Regions from separate parts of the Enterobacter cloacae complex sp. HYC080_NIDB genome, predicted to be linked through region 2. Evidence: predicted binding sites of a transcription regulator. Region 2 holds the regulator's gene; the other holds the start of a gene.
What was found. The regulator Fur, encoded in region 2, represses iron uptake genes when iron is present. The targets are predictions, from matches to a motif close to ATAATAATGAGAACNACTATCAA.

Region 1 (7,849 bases), 2.1 Mb from region 2:
AGCCTTTCACGACGCGCGTGTTCCCCAGCCAGCGGCCCTGCAGATAGCTCAGCCAGCAGCCCAGGCTCGCGGCAGAGGTGAGGATAACCATCGTTGGCGTAAAGTCCATAACGCCTTTACCGATCAATGCCCCGGCAAGCAAAAGCAAACTGTCACCGGGTAAAAACGAGGCTGGCAGTAATCCATTTTCCAGAAACAGCGTTGCGAACATCACGAAATAGACGACGCCTATAACGTGCGGATCCGCCAGTGCGGCAAAATCATGTTGCCAGAGCGCCGCGATAATATCTTGAATAACAGCCATGGACTTTCCTGTGGAACAGCAGAGATAACGCTATTGTACTCCCAATTATACCTGCCGGGATTGATCGCAGGCGCAACTCATGCAGACTTTTCTGCTTGCAGTGTTAAGAAAAGCGTCCGGGGAGTACATTTTCAGCGAGCACTCTACACGATACGTTCAAACCCTGCTGATAAATCCGCAATTAAATCGTCCACATTTTCTAAACCGATGTGCAGGCGAATCAGGGTGCCGCTGAAGTCCACTTCGCCGCCAGGGCGCAGAGCCGCGATTTGCTCCGGCTGATTAGGCAGGATCAGGGACTCAAAACCGCCCCAGGAGTAGGCCATGCTGAAGAGGGTAAAGTAATCCAGATAGTTTGCCAGTTCGTCATTATCTAGCCGTTTTTTAAGCACAAACGAGAACAACCCGCTGCTGCCCGTAAAGTCACGTTGCCAGAACTCATGGCCTTTACTGCCCGCAAGCGCAGGATGATTAACGCGCTCAACCTGTGGATGCTGAGCCAGCCACTCTGCCACTTTCAGGCTGCTTTCATGGTGTTGACGCAGGCGAACCCCCAGCGTGCGGATACCGCGGCTGGTCATGTAGGCCGTATCTGCATCGACCATCTGGCCCATCAGGTAGGCATTTTCACGCAGCTGATCCCAGCAGCGCGCGTTAGACACTGCTGTGCCAATCATCCCGTCTGAATGGCCAATCAGGTATTTCGTCGCCGCCTGAATCGAGATATCAATGTCGAATTCCAGCGCTTTAAACAGCACGCCCGCCGCCCAGGTGTTGTCGATCATGATGATCGCCTCCGGCGCTTTGCTGCGCACGGCCTTCACGATAGCCGGTACGTCGTGCACTTCCATGGTGATTGAACCGGGAGACTCCAGGAACACGATGCGCGTGTTTGGCTGAATAAGTTCGGCAATGCCTGCGCCAATCAGCGGATCGAACCACCCGGTAGTGACGCCGAGTTTACTGAGTATTTTGGTGCAGAAGTCCTGGCTGGGTTCATAGGCGGTGTTGGTCATCAGGATATGGTCGCCCTGTTCCACAAACGCCAGAATGGTATTGGCGACCGCAGCCGCACCGCACGGGAACAGCGCGCAGCCCGCACCGCCTTCCAGCTCGCACATCGCTTCCTGCAGAGAAAAATGGGTTAGCGTGCCGCGACGGCCATAAAACAGCCCGCCTTTTGCGCGGTTACGCGTGGCGATTTTTTTCTCCTCAACGGTGTCAAACACCAGGGAGGAGGCGCGTTGAATCACGCTGTTAACCGAACCCTGCGTATATTTTTTGCTGCGTCCGGCCTGTACCAGCGTGGTATCAAGATGCTTCTTAGTCATGTTCGCTAACCCTGTTTTTATACGTCTGGACGTCCAGACTACCACGATTGTGAAAAACTGCACCCGCATGCTTATCGAATAAGCAGAAAATATTACCAAAAAACCGCATAAGAAATTTTTACTGCGTAAGCGCAAGGAAAGTGAGCGAAAATTACGGCACCATGCAAATACTAATGAGAACTACTATCAATTCGACGACGTTTTGATATTATTACGTTCAGATTTTGTGATTTGCGTCCTGGAGATACAGAGTGGGTAATAATTTGATGCAGACGGATCTCTCCGTTTGGGGCATGTATCAACATGCTGACATCGTGGTTAAGATTGTGATGATCGGCCTGATTCTGGCGTCCGTTGTCACCTGGGCTATCTTCTTCAGCAAAAGCGCCGAGCTGCTTTCGCAGAAGCGTCGCCTCAAGCGGGAACAGCAGCAGCTGGCAGAAGCCCGCTCTCTGGATCAGGCGTCTGATATGACCTCATCCTTCCACGCAAAAAGCCTGACCACCCTGTTAGTGAACGAAGCGCAGAACGAGCTGGAACTCTCCGCTGGCAGTGAAGATAACGAGGGCATTAAAGAGCGTACCGGTTTCCGTCTGGAGCGTCGCGTTGCGGCCGTTGGCCGACACATGGGACGTGGTAATGGTTATCTGGCTACCATCGGCGCAATTTCGCCGTTCGTCGGTCTTTTCGGTACGGTCTGGGGCATCATGAACAGCTTTATCGGTATCGCTCAGACTCAAACCACCAACCTGGCGGTTGTTGCGCCCGGTATCGCAGAAGCGCTGCTGGCGACGGCCATTGGTCTGGTCGCGGCGATTCCGGCAGTCGTTATCTATAACATTTTCGCGCGTATGATTGGCAGCTACAAAGCCACGCTCGGTGACGTTGCTGCTCAGGTTCTGCTGCTGCAAAGCCGCGATCTCGACCTGAATGCCAGCGCCGTGAAACCGGTGCATGCGGCGTCTAAACTGCGCGTAGGTTGATATTATGGCGATGCGTCTAAACGAAAATCTGGACGATAACGGTGAAATGCATGAGATCAACGTGACGCCGTTTATCGACGTCATGCTGGTTCTGCTGATTATCTTTATGGTCGCTGCGCCGCTGGCGACGGTGGACGTGAAGGTGAACCTCCCGGCCTCGTCCAGCCAGCCGCAGCCGCGTCCGGAAAAGCCCATCTATCTTTCGGTGAAAGCGGATAAATCGATGTTCCTGGGTAACGACCCGGTAACGGATGCTTCGGTTATTCCGGCGCTGGATGAGCTTACCGGCGGCAAGAAAGACACCACCGTCTTCTTCCGTGCGGACAAAACCGTCGACTACGAAACCATGATGAAGGTGATGGACACGCTGCATCAGGCGGGTTATCTGAAGATTGGACTGGTCGGCGAAGAGAAAGCGGCCAAAAAATAGTAAAGAAGCTGGCGAAAGCCGGCTTTTTTTATGTCTGTCGGTTTATGCGTTTTTATTATCCGTCTGCGCGGCAGAGGAGGTTGCCAGCGTGTCTTCGTCGAGCGCAACGCAGGTGACGTTTGAGGTACGGTACTCACCGGCTGACAGCTTGCGCGTCAGGCGCAGGGTGGCGACTTCTCTGGCAAGCAGATACTGATAGTTGGCCTCTAGCCGGCCCAGCAGCTTCTCTTTCAGCTCGGGTTGCTGCTCGATGAGGCTATTTATCACCGCACCGTAAATCTCTTCTTTGACCTGTAGCGGGTAAATCTCGCGGCGATTCTGCCATTTCAGCCGCACCAGCGTCGCCGGAATCGATACCAGGTCTTGCGTAATACGCGTCATCTCGATATTTTTTGTGTTTCTCAGGGCGTCGAGATTTTGCTTTAAGATAAATTCATCACTTTTTTTATCATCTAAAGTCAAATAAACGTCGTTGTCTTTAACTTCTTTCACGTTAATCTTCCCCAAGGGTATAAAAAATAGGGTTGTTTTTTTCGCGCGTAATTAGATTAAGCCAAATTTCATTGCCCGCTTCATTTATTTCTTTTGTTTTTTCAGCCATTATTTGACTTAGTTTCTGAGCATCTATTTCGCCTTCAGCCTGGAGGTCATTCAGCAGGTGGACGAAGGCCTCAATTTTTATAGCGCGAAATAAGCGGTCTTTTATATGGCGATCGTGCTCCTCCAGCAACATATTACGGGATTTGCCAGTGCGGGAAACACCAATTAATATATCAGGCTCGAAATCGGAGAGCTTTCTTTTCCCCTGAGTGAAACTGGCCTTTTTTTCTTCTTCCGTCGGTTGCTGTTCCACAGGCGTAATGTGGTACTTAGCCGGGACGAGATAGTCGGGCAGCATTTTTTAATTTCCTTTATTTTCAACAGGGTGGGGTTGGTAAAGGCGTGAGATTCGTTGACAATATCATGAGGCAATTTTAAAATCAAAAAAAATGGAGCCAACCCATGAACAGCATCTTTTTTACGGTCATCACATTACTATTACTGACCGCTGGTGTGCTTTTATTGATGCAGGAGTTCAATAAAACGAAAGTGTCGAAAGACACCAGTGAACCTCCACAGCCTGAACTGATGACAAAAGAGGAAGGTGAAGACCATTTCTCTGTTTTGATGAACTCTGTTACGCCTGTCTGGTACTGGCGGGTAAATCACGAATATATCGACTTTTTACACGCGACAATTAAGCGTATGAAAATGTCCGAAATTAACGACACGCCCGGTCTGTTTGAGGCGCAGCGTCGTTGCAGCGACCTGAATTCAGCGGTTTATAAATATTACGACAATATCAAAAAGCGCTGTCTTAACGGAGAGAAGGTCTCGTATTCAGACCTGGACGTATTAAACCTTCGCCAGTGTTTTCGTGAGTTCAGTCTGGAAGCCTACCCCGAACTTGTGGTGCTGGTCTGGCCGGAGTATGCGCGTCCGGAGGTTAATCCGGACAACGTCTAAGTCATGAACAGTTGAGTTCTTGCAAATAGCCAGCGCCGTTGAGATATACTGGGCGCTGGTTTCTTTTGCAAACAGGACTTTATGGAACGCTTCTTTGAAAATGCCATGTACGCCTCCCGCTGGATACTGGCTCCCGTCTATTTTGGCCTTTCGCTGGCACTTATCGCGCTGACGATTAAGTTTTTTCAGGAAATCCTGCATGTTCTGCCGAACATTTTTTCCATTGCCGAAGCGGACCTGATTCTGGTTCTGCTGTCGCTGGTGGATATGACCCTGGTGGGGGGATTGCTGGTGATGGTGATGTTTTCCGGCTACGAGAATTTTGTCTCCCAGCTTGATATCGACGAGCGCAAGGAGAAGCTCAACTGGCTGGGCAAAATGGATGCCTCGTCGCTGAAGAATAAAGTGGCAGCGTCGATTGTGGCGATCTCCTCTATCCACCTGTTGCGCGTGTTTATGGACGCGAAGAATGTCCCGGATAATAAACTGATGTGGTACGTGATTATCCACCTGACGTTTGTGCTGTCGGCGTTTGTGATGGGGTATCTGGATAAGATCAGTAAAAAGTAAAGTGCATATCCCTCTCCCCAGAGGGGAGAGGGCATCAATCTGCACTATTTATCCGACGACGCCTGCCACAGATTCAACTCCCCATCCGCAACATGCTGGTCAATCCGCGTGAGTTCGTCCTCTGTAAAGCGCAGGTTATCCAGCGCCCGGACGTTCTCCTCAAGCTGTTCCGGACGGCTGGCACCAATCAGCACTGACGTCACGCGCGCATCTTTCAGTAACCAGCTCAACGCCATTTGCGCCATGGTCTGGCCACGCGCCTGTGCCATCTCATTGAGCAGACGAAGACTGCTCAGGTTGGCGTCGGTCAGCATCTTCTCTGTCAGCCCGCGCACCTTATGCCCTTCTCGCTGCATGCGTGAACCTTCCGGAATGCCGTTCAGGTATTTCCCGGTCAGCAGACCCTGCGCCAGCGGGGTAAAGGCAATGCACCCCGTACCGTTTGCTTCCAGCGCATCCAGCAATCCGGTCTTATCGACCCAGCGGTTAAGCAGGTTATAGGACGGCTGGTGGATGAGCAGTGGGATCTTCCACTCGCGCAGTAACCCGGCCATTTTTTGAGTGCGCTCCGTTGAGTAGGACGAGATCCCGACGTACAGCGCTTTACCGCTCTGCACGGCGTGAGCCAGCGCTGAGGCCGTCTCTTCCATCGGCGTATTTTCATCCACGCGGTGGGAGTAGAAAATATCAACGTACTCGACCCCCATGCGTTTCAGGCTTTGATCGAGGCTGGCGAGCAGGTATTTGCGTGAACCGCCTGAACCGTACGGCCCCGGCCACATGTCGTAACCGGCTTTAGTGGAGATGATGAGCTCGTCGCGGTACGCGGCAAAGTCCTCTCGCAGCAGGCGGCCAAAGTTCTCCTCTGCGCTCCCTGCCGGTGGGCCGTAGTTGTTGGCAAGATCGAAATGGGTAATGCCGAGATCGAAGGCTTTACGTAGCAGTGCGCGCTGGGCATCGAGAGGCTGGACGTGGCCAAAGCTATGCCACAGACCCAGCGACAGCGCTGGCAGGCGCAGGCCGCTCTTTCCACAATAGCGGTACTGCATGTTCTCGTAGCGGTCAGGGGAAGGGTGCCAGGACATGATGTCTCCTTTCTTATTTAATGAATTTTCGAAACAGCGTTTTTATTCTGCGTTTATCAAATCATAAATTGTTCACAGAAGCGATGACAGGGTTTAACCCCTTCATATTGAAAGGTAATAATTAACCCTGGCTGTGCGACCTGTGAAGCCGCGCTAATTAAAAATAATCACAAAAGGTTATAATTTCCGCGCTGCCTGCCGATAAAGAGAGGAGTACTCGCCTCTGGGCGAATTCACCCTCACGGCAAGGAAATCTTATGAATATGCTACGTAATTTCACGATCCGCTTCGTCATGCTGACGATTCTCGGGATCTTTTGTTTAATGTGGGCGGGCGTTGGGCTGTACAGCACCTGGTCTTTGTCACGCGTTTCAGAGGGCAATGAAGTTGATCGCCATCTGGTGAAACAGATGACGGTACTGAGCCAGGGCAACGATCAGTATTTCCGCTTCGTGACCCGCCTGAGCCGCGCAATGGAAGTCAAAGCCGCTGGCGGCACGCCCGATTTGTCCTCCGCCCAACAGGCGCTGGATAACATGGGCAAGAAACTGGCCGAGATGAAAGCGATGTCACCTGGCCCGATGGATGAGGCGATCGCATCCCGGGTGATCGGCTCCTGGCAGGCGCTGCTCGACCAGGGCGTGACGCCGCAAATGGCGCAGGCGAAGCAGGGGGCTCTGGAAGGCTACCGCCAGCAGGCCAACAACGTCACGCCACCGCTGAGCCGTGCGTTCGGTGCGGCTGCCGAGGCGTTCAACACTGCCGCCGCGAATACGCTCGACAGTACCCGCGTGGTGGTGGACGGCCTGACCAGTATGACCCGCACGGTGATTATCGTCGCCACGATTATCGGTCTGCTGATTCTGCTCTTTACCGACCGTTACCTGGTGGCGATGCTGGTAAAACCGCTGGAGCGTATCCGCCAGCAGTTCCGCCAGATTGCCCAGGGCGATCTCAGCCAGCCCATTGCGCCGTTCGGCCGCAACTGTGTGGGACAACTGGTTCCCCTGCTGAGTGCCATGCAGGACAGCCTGCGTGAAGCCGTCAGTACGATTCGCTCGGGCAGTGAAAATATCTGGCGCGGGGCGACGGAAATCTCCAGCGGCAATAACGATCTCTCTTCGCGCACCGAAGAGCAGGCTGCCGCACTGGAAGAGACGGCGGCCAGCATGGAACAGCTGACCGCCACCGTGAAACTGAACGCGGAAAGCGCGCGTCAGGCCAGCCAGCTTGCCGATGTGGCTTCAACCACTGCCAGCCGCGGCGGTTCGCTGGTGGAAGAGGTGGTTACCACCATGAGCGGTATTTCCGAAAGCTCGAAGAAAATTGCTGAAATCACCAACGTCATCAACAGTATTGCCTTCCAGACCAATATCCTGGCGCTCAACGCAGCCGTTGAAGCGGCACGCGCAGGCTAGCAGGGCCGCGGTTTCGCCGTCGTCGCGGGGGAAGTCCGTAATCTGGCAAGCCGCAGCGCCAACGCGGCCAAGGAAATTGAGGGGCTGATTGCTGATTCGGTTAATCGCGTAGAACAGGGGGCACAGCTGGTGGGCGACACGGGCACGACCATGGATGCCATCTTACGCGACGTGACGGAAGTGACGACCATTATGAAGCAAATCGCTTCCGCTTCTGAAGAG
Region 2 (7,849 bases):
CGGCGGGGGATATCCTCCGCCGCTTTTTTTTGCAGCAAATGCCCCCATTATTTTCATCTGATACGTATTTTCCGTAACTAAGGGTTGTCACTACGTCCGGCTTATAAGATCATATGCCGTTATACGTTGTTTACGCTTTGAGGAATCCACGATGAGTGAGGCTGAAGCCCGCCCGAGTAACTTTATTCGTCAGATCATCGATGAAGATCTGGCCAGTGGTAAGCACACCACGGTGCATACCCGCTTCCCGCCGGAGCCGAACGGCTACCTGCATATTGGTCATGCGAAATCCATCTGCCTGAACTTTGGCATTGCGCAAGACTATCAGGGGCAGTGCAACCTGCGTTTCGATGACACCAACCCAGTAAAAGAAGACATCGAATACGTTGAGTCCATCAAGAACGACGTGCAATGGCTGGGCTTCAACTGGTCTGGCGATATCTGCTACTCCTCTGACTATTTTGATCAGCTGTACGCTTACGCGGTTGAGCTGATCAACAAAGGTCTGGCGTACGTCGATGAACTGTCCGCGGATGAAATCCGTGAATACCGCGGTACGCTGACGCAACCTGGCAAAAACAGTCCGTTCCGCGATCGCAGCGTGGAAGAGAACCTGGCGCTGTTTGAAAAAATGCGTGCGGGTGGTTTTGAAGAAGGCAAAGCCTGTCTGCGTGCCAAAATCGACATGGCTTCTCCGTTCATCGTGATGCGCGATCCGGTGCTGTACCGCATTAAGTTTGCTGAACACCACCAGACCGGTAACAAGTGGTGCATCTACCCGATGTACGACTTCACCCACTGCATCAGCGATGCGCTGGAAGGCATTACCCACTCGCTGTGTACGCTTGAGTTCCAGGACAACCGTCGCCTGTACGACTGGGTGCTGGATAACATCACCATCCCTGTGCATCCGCGTCAGTACGAGTTCTCTCGTCTGAATCTGGAATACACCGTGATGTCCAAGCGTAAGCTGAACCTGCTGGTGACTGACAAGCACGTTGAGGGCTGGGACGACCCGCGTATGCCGACCATTTCTGGTCTGCGTCGTCGTGGCTACACCGCTGCATCTATTCGTGAGTTCTGCAAGCGCATCGGCGTGACCAAGCAGGACAACACCATTGAAATGGCGTCGCTGGAGTCCTGCATTCGTGAAGACCTCAACGAAAATGCCCCGCGCGCGATGGCAGTTATCGACCCGGTAAAACTGGTTATCGAAAACTATCCTCAGGGTGCGAGTGAACTGGTTGCCATGCCTAACCATCCGAACAAACCGGAAATGGGAAGCCGTGACGTACCGTTCAGCGGTGAAATCTGGATCGACCGCGCTGACTTCCGTGAAGAAGCCAACAAGCAGTACAAGCGTCTGGTGCTGGGTAAAGAAGTCCGTCTGCGTAACGCCTACGTGATCAAAGCCGAGCGCGTAGAGAAAGATGCAGAAGGGAATATCACCACCATCTTCTGTTCATACGATGCCGAAACGCTGAGCAAAGATCCTGCCGATGGTCGCAAGGTGAAAGGCGTTATCCACTGGGTAAGCGCTTCTCACGCGCTGCCGGTAGAAATCCGTCTGTACGATCGTCTTTTCAGCGTGCCTAACCCGGGTGCGGCGGAAGACTTCCTGGCGACGATCAACCCGGAATCTCTGGTGATCAAACAGGGTTATGCTGAGCCATCGCTGAAAACAGCTGAAGCAGGTAAAGCGTTCCAGTTCGAGCGTGAAGGTTACTTCTGCCTGGACAGCCGTTACAGCACTGCGGAAAAACCGGTATTTAACCGTACCGTCGGTCTGCGTGACACCTGGACCAAGAGCGGCGAATAATAACGCCGCTCTGGTCAATGAGAAACAAACGCCGCTTATTGCGGCGTTTTTTTTATTAATGATCATATCGTTAAAGTGGCGTTGTAAAAATGTCCGCCGTTATTTTTGGTCAATGTGGTGCTACTTATTTTTTTTAAAAAAGTTTGTCTGTTTTTGAAAATGGCAAATTTCGCAAAATACGCGATTTCTAATGTTCTAATACCCTGAAATACGCTGCTATACCCCCGCCAAATCACGCTTCCGGCCAAATGTTACAAAGCACTACCAATTATGTGCACTTCGTCATAATCCTGACTTTTGCCTGATGAAAAGCATTGATAATTCGCGTCGCGAAAAATAACCTAAAGACGGTAGTTAATTCGAGGGTATTTATAACTACCCCTGACCGCCTGGTCTTTTTTATTTTCGCCGTTTTAGGCGCTTTAATTCGTCAAAGAGGAATAATCTATGCGTACGTTCAGTGGCAAACGTAGTGCGCTGGCGCTGGCTATTGCCGGTGTGACAGCAATGTCTGGCCTGGTTGTTACACCTGAGGCGAAAGCTGCGGGTTTCATCGACGATTCTACCCTCACGGGCGGCATCTATTACTGGCAGCGTGAACGTGACCGTAAAGACGTCGCCGAAGACAAATATAAAACCAACCTTTCTCACTCCACCTGGAACGCCAACCTGGACTTCCAGTCAGGCTATGCCGCAGATATGTTCGGCCTGGATATCGCTGCATTCACCGCGATCGAAATGGCGGAAAACGGCGACAGCGGCCACCCTAACGAAATTGCCTTCTCCTCCAGCAACAAAGCTTACGATGAAGACTGGTCCGGTGATAAGAGTGGTATCAGCCTGTACAAGGCCGCAGCGAAATTTAAATACGGCCCGGTCTGGGCGCGTGGAGGGTATATTCAGCCAACCGGCCAGACGCTGTTAGCACCACACTGGAGCTTCATGCCAGGTACCTATCAGGGTGCAGAAGCCGGGGCGAACTTTGACTATGGTGATGCGGGTGCGTTGAGCTTCTCCTATATGTGGACCAACGAGTATAAGGCTCCATGGCACATTGAAATGGACAAGTTCTACCAGAACGATAAGAAAACCAAAGTCGATTATCTCCACTCGCTGGGCGCGAAATACGACTTTAAAAACGATCTGGTACTGGAAGCCGCATTTGGTCAGGCGGAAGGCTATATCGATCAGTATTTTGCTAAAGCCAGCTACAAATTTGATATCGCAGGAAGTCCGCTGAGCACCAGCTACCAGTTCTATGGTACGCGTGACAAGGTCAGCGATGGCGGCGTCAACGACATTTATGACGGCACCGCGTGGCTGCAGGCGCTGACTTTCGGCTATAAAGTGGGCCAGGTTGATTTACGCCTGGAAGGGACATGGGTGAAGGCGGAAGGGCAGCAGGGCTACTTCCTGCAACGTATGACGCCAACTTACGCGTCATCTAACGGTCGTCTGGATATCTGGTGGGATAACCGCTCAGACTTCAACGCCGATGGTGAAAAAGCGGTCTTCTTCGGCGCAATGTATGATCTGAAAAACTGGAACCTGCCGGGTTGGGCAGTGGGCGCTTCTTACGCTTACGCCTGGGACGCAAAACCTGGCGACATGGCCACGCCGGATGCGTACTACGATCCAAACTATCGCCTGAAAGAGTCCTCCTACAGCCTGGATGCTATCTATACCCTGCAGGATGGGCGCGCGAAGGGCACGATGTTCAAACTGCACTTCACTCAGTATGACAACCACTCCGATATCCCGAGCTATGCGGGCGGTTACGGCAACATCTTCCAGGATGAACGTGACGTGAAATTCATGGTTATTGCCCCATTCACCATCTTCTGATGAATCTTCCGGCGGGTTAAGGCCCGCCGGACCGGAGACTGCACATGATGAAAAAAATCGTAATTGTCGCGATGCTTGCATCGGGGCTGGTGGCCTGCGCTCAGCCTCAGGCACCGAAGGAAGATTCCAGGCTGAAGGAGGCTTACAGCGCCTGTATTAATACCGCACAAGGCTCGCCGGAGAAAATTGAAGCCTGTCAGAGCGTACTGAATGTGCTGAAGAAAGAGAAGGCGCATGAGCAATTCGCGACGCAGGAGAATATTCGTGTGATGGATTATCAGGCCTGTATCCAGGCGCGTAAAACGGGTAACGATCAGGAAGTCGCGAAGCGTTGCGATAAGATCTGGAACGAGATACGCAATAACAATAATTAAGTTGCTTTACGCCCGGTGGCGCTGCGCTTACCGGGCCTACAAAGGCGTCATAGTCCGTAGGCCCAGGCGCAGCGCCACCGGGCTTTTTAAGGCAAAAAAAAGCCAGCCTTACGGCTGGCTCAGAGTATGAACGTGACTTATTTTGCGTCGTGCGCGTGTTCATTTTCGCGGCAATCACCTTCAGCGCAGTGACCATACAGGTACAGGCTGTGGTTGGTCAGGCGGATGCCATGACGAGCGGCGATTTCACGCTGACGCGATTCGATGGAATCATCGCTGAATTCAATGACCTTGCCGCAATCGAGGCAGATCAGGTGATCGTGGTGATGCTGCTGGGTCAGTTCGAATACAGATTTACCGCCTTCGAAATTATGACGGGTAACAATGCCCGCGTCATCAAACTGGTTCAGCACGCGATAAACGGTGGCCAGACCAATCTCTTCACCCATGTCGATAAGACGTTTATAGAGGTCTTCCGCACTGACATGGTGGTTGTCTGGACCCTGAAGCACTTCGAGGATTTTTAACCGAGGAAGCGTTACTTTCAGGCCAGCCTTCTTTAATGCGGTATTGTTGTCAGTCATGCGGAATCTGTCCTGTTGCTAAACGATTCACTTCTGAAAGAAGTGACAGAAAATGCACCTTGGATATTGCGTCTCATTATAGAACTGCCACGGCTAAATGAAAACTGCAAGTCTCAGGCAAAGTATGCTTATAAAAATGGGGTATCACCGACAAACTTGTGAAATGAAAACCACATTTTACCAGGGAAACATTGTACAGGTCTGAGCGAAAAAGTTAAAAGTTTGTAGCAATTAATTTAATCGGTTTTACCTGGAAAACGGGCGCAACCGCCGTTGCGCCGCGAAAATCAGGCGTTGAGAATATCGTCCAGGTGCAGTTCTTCACGGATCTGCTTAACCCACTTCTCTACGCGCTCAGCGGTCAGCTCAGGCTGACGGTCTTCGTCGATGGCCAGACCCACGAAGTGATCGTCATCGGCAAGACCTTTGGAGGCTTCAAAGTGGTAACCGGCAGTGGGCCAGTGACCGACAATAACGGCGCCGTTCGGCTCAATGATGTCGCGGATGGTGCCCAGCGCGTCGCAGAAGTACTCGGCATAGTCTTCCTGATCGCCACAGCCAAACAGGGCAACCAGCTTGCCGTTGAAGTCCACCTCTTCCAGCGTTGGGAAGAAATCATCCCAGTCGCACTGTGCTTCACCGTAGTACCAGGTTGGAATACCCAGCAGCAGAATGTCGTAGCCCTCGAGATCTTCTTTGCTGCTCTTGGCGATGTCATGCACATCAGCAACGTCTTTACCGAGCTGTTTCTGAATGTTTTTTGCGATATTTTCGGTATTGCCGGTATCACTGCCGAAGAAAATGCCGATGATTGCCATGAGTAAAATAACCTCTTGAAACTTAATGGTATGGTGGCGCAATTCGGCCACGGATAAGGGCAATAATAGCAGAACAGGCAACCCTGCGGAAACCGCTATCGCGCAGGACTGCACTCTGTGCTACATGAAAAGGGTAAAAAAGGGGTTTTTCAGACTTATGCCTGGCTGCGCAATGTCTCAAGCTGGGCGATCAGCATCTCTTCAATGAGCTCGCTGCGGCTGATATTACGCGCTTCCGCCAGCTCGTTAAGCGCATCGACAGCGTCAGCGTTGAGCTTCAATTCGACACGCTTAAGCCCACGATTTTTATCGCGTTTAAGCTGGTTGCGTTTATTAATACGCAGCTGTTCGTCGCGCGAAAGCGGATTCGTTTTCGGTCGTCCCGGTCGACGCTCATTCGCGAACAGATCTAGTGTCGTACGGTCCGTTTGTTCTTTGGCCATGATTCTGAGACTTCGGGGGAAACACGCCGCCCTGCTAATGCCCGGGCGATAAGCGCGCCATCATACATCAGCAAAAACGGCACGCCAACGACTGGAAGCCCGTCGTCTTCCAGTCGCTCTCTTTTTAATCAATTTGCCGTATCAGTGAGATAGCGACGAATGGCGCGCAGGACTGCTTCAGGTTTTTCCGCATGTACCCAATGCCCGGCACCGGCAATTACATGGGCGCGCGCCTGCGGGAATTGTGCCAGCAGCGTGTCGCGGTAAGCATCAGTAACGTAAGGCGAGTTACCGCCACGAATGAAGAGGGTAGGATGCGGCCAGGCGGGGACGGCCTCCCAGCCAACGATGTTATTATACTGGTCCCACAGCACCGGGACGTTAAAACGCCATTGCCCCTCAACAAACGACTTCAGCAGGAATTGCACCACGCCTTCTTCATCAAGATGCTCACGCATCACGGCTGCTGCCTGCTGACGGGTGGAAACGCCGGCCTCCGTCACCGCATTAATTGCCGCGAAGATCTCATCGTGACGGCGAACGTCGTAATCCACTGGGGCGACATCAATCACCACCAGCCCGGAAATTCGCTCAGGTGCCAGTGCTGTGAGCGCCATGACCGCTTTACCACCCATCGAATGCCCGATGAGGGTCACTTTCTGCAGGTTGTGGGCGTCGAGCGTATCCAGGAGATCCTGCGCCATTGCCGCGTAGGTCATCTCGTCTGCGCGCCCGGAAAGTCCGTGGTTGCGCATATCGACCTGTAAAATATCGTGATCGGTAACCAGATCGCGCGCCAGCACGCCCAGGTTATCCAGGCTGCCAAAAAGTCCATGAACCAGTACGATGGGAGAATTATTGTTCGGCGATTGTGCAGTTTGCGCTCGGGTATTCAATTTCATGGCAAAGTTCTTTTTTTACGTTTGTCAGGTTAGGGTATCATGTTGACCATTCTGCCGCCCGGCCGCAAGGTTCCAGTTTAATCTGACTTTTGCCGCCAACCTGGTTTGACGCTATCCGCTGTTGGGATTTGACCTTATAATCCCAATGACTTGTATTCAGATAAGATATCGCACTGGATTAAGATGAAAACAATCGAAGTTGATGACGAACTCTATCAGTATATTGCCAGCCAAACGCGGCATATCGGGGAGAGCGCGTCCGACATTTTACGGCGCATGCTTAAAATTTCCGCCGCTTCACAGCCTGCTACCCCAGTCACCAAAGATGTCGTGTCTCAGCCGAGCGTTGTTGCACAAGCAAAGCCTGCCGTGACGCCGGTAAAAGATAAAGTACGCGCGATGCGCGAGCTGCTGCTGTCCGACGAGTATGCGGAGCAGAAAAAGGCGGTTAACCGCTTTATGCTGGTGCTGTCTACACTTTACTCCCTGGATAACAAAGCGTTTGCTGAAGCGACCGAGTCGCTGCACGGTCGTACTCGCGTCTATTTCGCGGGTGACGAGCAAACGCTGCTGCAAAATGGCAACCAAACCAAACCTAAACATGTCCCTGGCACCCCATACTGGGTGATCACCAATACCAATACGGGCCGCAAGTGCAGCATGATTGAACACATCATGCAGTCCATGCAGTTCCCGGCGGAATTGATTGAAAAGGTTTGCGGTACAATTTAACCCTTGCATCAGAAGGACCCGGTAATGGCAAATCACAGCCGTGCAGGCCAACCTGCACAACAAAGCGATTTGATTAACGTCGCTCAGCTGACCGCGCAGTATTACGTGCTGAAACCGGTCGTGGGCAACGCAGAACACGCAGTGAAGTTTGGTACATCTGGTCACCGCGGTAGCGCGGCACGCCATAGCTTTAACGAACCGCACATTCTGGCCATTGCTCAGGCCATTGCGGAAGAGCGCGCTAAAAACGGCGTTACCGGTCCGTGCTACGTGGGGAAAGATACCCATGCGCTGTCTGAACCGGCGTTCATCTCTGTGCTGGAAGTGCTGGC

Region 1: a site for Fur is predicted at 1,803-1,825, ahead of exbB (tol-pal system-associated acyl-CoA thioesterase). Genes of this name have one in related genera too.

What each region holds. Positions count from the first base shown of each region.
Region 1 is NZ_CP114212.1:752,004-759,852, forward strand. It holds gene yghB (DedA family general envelope maintenance protein YghB) at 1-304, opposite strand, end outside; gene metC (cystathionine beta-lyase) at 448-1,635, opposite strand; gene exbB (tol-pal system-associated acyl-CoA thioesterase) at 1,887-2,618, shown strand; gene exbD (TonB system transport protein ExbD) at 2,623-3,048, shown strand; gene O1723_RS03595 (hypothetical protein) at 3,091-3,540, opposite strand; gene O1723_RS03600 (hypothetical protein) at 3,542-3,946, opposite strand; gene O1723_RS03605 (ESA_00282 family adhesion-associated protein) at 4,051-4,554, shown strand; gene O1723_RS03610 (TIGR00645 family protein) at 4,636-5,124, shown strand; gene O1723_RS03615 (aldo/keto reductase) at 5,169-6,209, opposite strand; partial or broken gene O1723_RS03620 (methyl-accepting chemotaxis protein) at 6,467-7,849, shown strand, end outside.
Region 2 is NZ_CP114212.1:3,201,603-3,209,451, reverse strand. It holds gene glnS (glutamine--tRNA ligase) at 152-1,819, shown strand; gene chiP (chitoporin ChiP) at 2,267-3,664, shown strand; gene chiQ (ChiQ/YbfN family lipoprotein) at 3,712-4,038, shown strand; gene fur (ferric iron uptake transcriptional regulator) at 4,176-4,622, opposite strand; gene fldA (flavodoxin FldA) at 4,910-5,440, opposite strand; gene ybfE (LexA regulated protein) at 5,596-5,883, opposite strand; gene ybfF (esterase) at 6,012-6,785, opposite strand; gene seqA (replication initiation negative regulator SeqA) at 6,969-7,517, shown strand; gene pgm (phosphoglucomutase (alpha-D-glucose-1,6-bisphosphate-dependent)) at 7,542-7,849, shown strand, end outside.